Pueribacillus theae: one gene and its partner. The protein of the gene in region 2 interacts with the protein of the main gene of each other region in a pairwise test. Links are inferred from orthologs where the notes say so. Each region holds a gene or a part of one and is shown on either strand. Other genes may lie near its edges. The genes, in order: ftsA and ezrA.

What was found.
Region 1: the proteins of ezrA (region 2) and ftsA interact in binary tests that used the Bacillus subtilis proteins (3 or more experiments, as listed by UniProt). The link is inferred for Pueribacillus theae from one-to-one orthologs.

Annotation. Positions count from the first base shown.
Region 1 is NZ_QCZG01000001.1:99,860-103,180, reverse strand. The notes cover bases 113-3,103. They hold ftsA (cell division protein FtsA), read right to left. Parts: upstream 2,252-3,103; coding sequence 974-2,251; downstream 113-973. Other genes in these bases: DCC39_RS00540 (DUF881 domain-containing protein), read right to left, coding at 2,990-3,103; DCC39_RS00545 (small basic family protein), read right to left, coding at 2,637-2,990; ftsZ (cell division protein FtsZ), read right to left, coding at 113-931. In the rest of the region: more of ftsZ, read right to left, coding at 1-112; more of DCC39_RS00540, read right to left, coding at 3,104-3,321. UniProt on the Bacillus subtilis protein: Cell division protein that is required for the assembly of the Z ring. May serve as a membrane anchor for the Z ring. Binds and hydrolyzes ATP. Also involved in sporulation.
Region 2 is NZ_QCZG01000018.1:42,511-45,679, forward strand. What follows is about bases 201-3,039. They hold ezrA (septation ring formation regulator EzrA), read right to left. Parts: upstream 2,556-3,039; coding sequence 846-2,555; downstream 201-845. Other genes in these bases: DCC39_RS09935 (cysteine desulfurase family protein), read right to left, coding at 201-644; hisJ (histidinol-phosphatase HisJ), read left to right, coding at 2,747-3,039. Outside these bases: more of DCC39_RS09935, read right to left, coding at 1-200; more of hisJ, read left to right, coding at 3,040-3,169. UniProt on the Bacillus subtilis protein: Negative regulator of FtsZ ring formation; modulates the frequency and position of FtsZ ring formation. Inhibits FtsZ ring formation at polar sites. Interacts either with FtsZ or with one of its binding partners to promote depolymerization.

The DNA of each region.
Region 1 (3,321 bases), on a different replicon or contig from region 2:
TAACAGTTACAAGGATTTCTTCTTTAAGGTTTTCATTTATAACAGAACCAAAAATCATATTGACATCTTGATCCGAAGCTGAAGAGACAATATCAGCCGCTTCGTTGACTTCATATAGACTGAGGTTAGAGCCGCCGCTAATGTTCATTAATACACCTTTTGCCCCATCAATGGATGTTTCAAGAAGCGGGCTTGAGATAGCCTTCTTAGCGGCATCTGCAGCACGGTTCTCACCTGTTGCAATACCAATTCCCATTAATGCTGTACCCTTTTCCGTCATAATCGTCTTCACGTCGGCAAAGTCTAGATTAATTAATCCGGGAACCGCAATTAAATCTGAAATGCCTTGGACACCTTGGCGAAGAACATTGTCGGCTTCGCGGAATGCCTCAAGCATCGGTGTGTTTTTGTCAACAATTTCCAACAGCCTGTCATTCGGGATAACGATAAGCGTATCTACTTTTTCTTTAAACACGCTAATGCCGTTAACCGCTTGATTTAAACGTTTTCTTCCTTCAAATGTAAAAGGCTTTGTTACGACTCCGACTGTTAACGCCCCAATTTCCTTTGCAATCTCTGCAATGACCGGTGCGGCACCAGTTCCTGTACCGCCTCCCATACCAGCGGTAACAAATACCATATCCGCGCCGTTTAGCGCTTCTGCAATTTGCTCTTTACTTTCTTCTGCAGCCTTTTTTCCGATCTCGGGATTGGCGCCTGCACCAAGTCCTCTTGTTAATTTTGTTCCAATTTGAAGCTTTGTTTCCGCCAACGATAGATTTAAAGCTTGGGCGTCGGTATTAACAGCAATGAAATCTACGCCTTGGACACCATGTTCAATCATACGGTTTACTGCATTGCTTCCCCCGCCGCCGACGCCAATTACTTTAATTCTTGCTAATTGATGAACATCCATATCGAATTCTAACATGTTAGATCCTCCTAAGTTTTGAAAATCATACAAGGCCAATGCTTAGTCAAAAAAAGAGCCAAACCAGCTTTTTACTTTCGTTCCTATGCCGGGAACATGTTCTTCCCGCTTTTTCTTCTGTTCAGCTGGTTTCTTTTTTGTTTTCACACTATTTTCACTGCTTATTGCTGCGGCCACTTCTCTTCCTTGGACTTTTATATTTCGGTAAGTAAACTGGATTAAACCAACGCCAGTTGTATATTGCGGTTCTCTAACGCCAAGATAGTCAGGAGAAGCAAGCCTAACATTGTTTTGGAGAATATGGTGGGATAATTCAAGGATTCCCGGCAATGCAGCAACTCCACCTGTTAAAACATATCCGCCGGGAAGGTTTGTATACCCCATCCGTGCTATTTCCTCATCGGCCAATTCCATGATCTCAGAAGCCCTTGCTTCAATGATATGAGAAATTTCAAATTGGTTAAATTCCTCTTCAACCGAGCTGCCAATTCTAGTAACCTTAAAGACTTCTTCTTCAGATGACAGATCAATAAAAGCATGGCCGTGTTTTAATTTGATTCTTTCAGCTTCTTCCATATTAATTCGAAGCCCGACGGAAATATCTTTCGTAATATGTTCCCCGCCTATTGGAATGACATTTGTTTTTTGTAAACTTCCATCTTCAAAAACAGAGATTGTCGTACAACCTCCTCCAATATCAATCAATGCCACTCCCAAATCTTTCTCGTCTTTTGAAAGGGCTATTGATCCTGCGGCAATTGGTTGTAAACAAATATCGGCAATGATTAATCCAGCCCTTTCTACACACCTCAGCAAATTATGTAAAATGGTTTTCGAGCCGGTAATAAGTGTGCCTTCCATCTCAAGCCGAACGCCAATCATCCCTCTAGGATCATTAATCTCATCTAGTCCATCAACGATAAATTGTTTAGGGATCACATCGATAATTTCTCTTTCTGGAGGAATGGACACTACCTCTGCGGCATCAATGACGCGCATAACATCTTCGTTGCGAATCTCTCTGTCTTCACTCGATACAGCAACAACTCCGTGGCAAGGCTGCAGTTGAATATGGTTGCCACCAACTCCTACAATGACCGAATCGATTTGTACGCCGACCATTCTCTCAGCCTGTTCAATTGCTTTTTTTATCGAATGGACTGTTTCATCTATATCGACTATGGCTCCTTTATTTATTCCATTTGAAGGAGCCGTTCCAACGCCTATAATGTTTAAAGAATCATCTACCATTTCACCGATGATTACTTTTACATTGGATGTACCGATGTCTAAACTTACAAATATATCATTGTTGCTCAACCTAGGGCACCACCTTTATCTTTTGATGACTCCTTTTTAAGAGGTAGTTCAAAAAGTCCGGAGGCTCACAGGATGTGAGTCAGTTCGACGTTATCACAGGACGTGATGCTTTTTAGTCGAACTTCCTTATAGAGGGCTGCGAATCTCTACGTCAGCTTGCTCTTCCGCTCCTCACGTATCCTACAAACATACGCTGCGGTGCTCAGAACTACACTTCCTCGACCTTCTTGCCTCTCGTTGTCCTCCTTTTTGAACACGCACTTTAAATATTTAATCGATAAAGCGAGACTTCCGTCAGTGGCGGTTTTCTTCATCCCCACTGATTCTTTGATTACGGAAAGTATTCCACATGGAAAGGAGCAATCCTTTTTTTTCATGAAGTTTTTCAAACGTTTTTTCGTTTTTCAGACCAACGTGCAAGAAGAATACGGCGTATGATTGCAATATTATTAAACAATCTGACACCAAACGCAAAAATTGCGGCTAAATACAAGTCTACACCAAGATTAACACCTAGAAAAGCTAAACCTGCAGCAAGCAAAATATTGGAAAAAAATCCAGAAATAAAAACACGATCATCAAAAGTTGACTGCATATGTGCACGAATGCCGCCAAACAGAGTATCCAAAGCGGCTAACACGGCAATTGATAGATATTGTGTATATTCTTCCGGCACTCGCAATTCAGTTGATAACCCTAAAAAAATGCCAATTAATAGGCCGAGTAGCGGAAGCCACATTATGAATCCTCCTTATACTGTTTCATCTTTTTTATATTTAATTGACGATCGTATGCAGATATTTCCACTTTATTTTTTAACCTTGCCGTAATCGACAAATTTTCCTCAGCAAAATCATCTGTAATTTTTGATGCTTTCATTTGATCAAAAAGTTTTACCGCATCTTCCGAGATGATTCTAATTTCAATTGGCAAATCCGGTAGTGGACGATTGTTCACATACGTTTCCCCGTTTACTTCTCTAATGGCAGTTGTTGTGATAACTCGCTGATTTGATATTTGCATTTGGCTTGTTCCAAAGGAATTCAATTGATTCATAAGCCTCATAAGAA
Region 2 (3,169 bases):
TCTCTTACGGTTAATACACCCGTTCCTTTTACACCATGAAGCTTATGCCCAGAGATGGTACAAAGATCGATGTTCGCTTTCCGAATGGACAACGGCACCTTCGAAGCGCCTTGAACATGGTCTACATGAAAAAGAACTTTTGGATAACGTTTAATAAGTTCGCCAATTTCTTCGATATTTTGGACTGTTCCAATTTCATTGTTCACATGAATGATTGATACGAAAATCGTATCTTCACGAATCGCATTTTTTAGATCTTCCAAAGAAACGAGGCCTTGGCTATTGACAGGCAAGTATGTCACATCGAAGCCTGTCTCCTCTAAATATTTGAACGCTTCCATGCTTGCAGGATGTTCGATTGTTGTTGTAATGACATGCTTTCCTCGATTTTTGTACGCCGTTGTGGCACCTTTTATCGCAAGATTGTTGCCTTCGGTTCCGCCAGAAGTAAATACAATTTCCCCGGGGCTGGCATCAAGAAGCTTCCCAATCTGTTCTCTTGCTTTTTCAATTAATTCTTCTGCTTCCATCCCTTTGCTGTGGAGTGAGGATGGATTGCCAAAATAATTTTCAGATACCGCCAAAAAGGTATTTAACACTTCTTTATACGGCTTTGTCGTTGCACTGTTATCTAAATAAATCATGCGAAAAACCCTCTTTTACATTCCAAATAAGTGTTTAAAGTAAGAAGTTTGGCTAACAGTATCACTTCCAATGATAACGTCGAACTGACTGGCAGAGCCAGGACTTATCAAACACTCTCACTAATCATTATTATATTGAAGCACATTCCCCAATCCATTGTAAAGAAAAGAAAAACACCCGGATCTCCGAGTGTTATCCTGTTAGTTTACAGAAACTTCCGTTTCAAGTTCTATATTCTCGATATTTAATTTTTCCAATGCATCCGGATCGATTTTTTCGATTTCCCTTGCAGCGATTTCCAATGCCGCTTCATAGTTAAAATGGCGAAATGCCGCTTCGGCTTCGTTTAATGCTTTAGCAACTGCATCATATTGGCTCCGATAACGATTTCCATACTGTATGAGTTTCTCGCTTAAAAGCGCGGTTTCCACCAGCTCTTCCGTGCTTTTCAAACAGTGCCCAACACTTTCAAGCGCTTTTTTTAACGCGTAATTGATTGCCGGAATGTCAAGTGGTTTTTCATTTAATTTTTCTTCTACTTCGCCGATTTTGGCTTCCGATTCTTCAACCATTTGTAAATAACTTTCAGGAATGCCGGGCAAATTATATCGTTGAATGAGCTTTCTTGCGTTGATTAATTGTTTTGCCAATGATTCAATCGCCGCTTTCGCCTCAAGCTCATCTTTTCTTAAATTGCTAAGCATTTCGGCATAATTGGCACTCGCTTGCTTCAATTCGAGTAGTTTTGCTTTTATCTCTTCAACCATTTCATGAATAGAAGAATATGTCTGTTCCTTTTTTTCAATTGCTTCTTCGATAAGCAGAAATCTTGCGTATAATTGTTCGACCCGCTTTTCAAGGGCTCCTTGAGATTTTAAATCTTTCTCATCAATACGATAGCTCTCTGCAACGACTTGGACTTCTTCTTTTAAAAATTCGACATCTTTCATAATCACTTCAAATTCGTTCTTTAGTTTTTCTTTTTCTTTCACAACAGAGTGCTTTGCTTCAACCTCGTTTTCAAGCAACTCATAGATGCCTTCAATGCTATCGCTAATCCCTTTAATTTTTTCAGGGACGTCCTTCACATGATTTTCTTCAACTTTTTGCAATTCCTCTTTAATTTGTTTGCGGATTCCTTCGAGCTCGTTTTTAATCGATTGCCGTTCTAGCATGTAGCCTTGCTTTTCCATATCTTCGATGCCTTTTTCAAGTTCATCGATTTTTTTGGGAAACTCGGCTATGAGTTGAATGCGAAGTTCTGGTAAAATTTCCATCCTTTCTTTCGTCTCATCCATATGCTGCTTTGTCGAGAGTAGGATCGTGCGTGCTTTAGGGTAGTTTCCTTCATCATTTGCTTCTTCATATTGCTTAAAGCCTTCGTCAATTTTTTGAAATGATTGTTCTAATAAAGGAGCGGCTTTACCGAAACTTGAGTAATGAGTGAGGAGAAATTGCTTCCCATGCTTATATTCTTCATATAGCGACACGATCTCACTTTTATTTTTTTCTTCACTATTTACCCAATCATTCACTTCTTCGAGCAATTCTTCAATTCGTTCATCGATCTGATTTAGCTCATCATCGATGCCTTTAAGAATTTCCTTTGCTTTTCGATAGCGATATTTATCTGATGCTTCTTCCGCCTCAAAAAGTTTTTCCTCCAAATCAGGAAGCTTTACAGTGACGATGTGATCCCATTCTTTCCGCCAATATTCGAATTTCTTCTCAGTTTCGCCTACCATATTTAGACCTTTTACTTTTGCAATCTCATCTTGAACAGGCCGGTTTAAAATTTCGATTTTCCGTATGCCAAGGCGATCAACCTCGTTGTAAATCTTTTTGCGAATGATTGCCCCGATAATAATAAAACAGGCAAGCAGTAACACAGCCCCGATAATATAACCCACTGGAAGCACCCTTTCTTTCCACGTACAGCTTTACATTCTATACTTTATTAAACGTAACTTTTTTTCACATAATCTTGCTTTTATGATACCATGTAACCAATCATTTGAGTATGTGTTTTCTACATATTTTGTCAAATTTCCGTTTTTCTTTTAATAAAGCAGCACATCATATAGATAGGGTGATTTTCTTGTTGGTTTACGATGGGCATGTCCATACCCCGTTTTGCCCACACGGTACGGCAGATCCTTTTGAAGAATATATCGAAAAAGCGATTTCACTTGGGCTGAAAGGCATGACGTTTACCGAACATGCGCCCCTTCCTTATGGTTTTACAGACCCGACACCTGAACAAGACAGCGGCATGAAGAGCGAAGAATTGTTGCCTTATTTTGAAACACTGAAACAGTTACAATCAAAATATAAACATCAGATAACAATTAATATTGGGCTGGAAGTGGACTACATTGAGGAATTTGAAAGAGAAACGCGGGAACTCCTTGATGAGTGGGGCGATTATTTGGATGATGCCATTCTTTCGGTTCATTTTTTAAAAAATAACGAAAAATATTTTTGCTTAGATTTCAGTCCAGAAATGTTCGAAGAATTGGCAGAG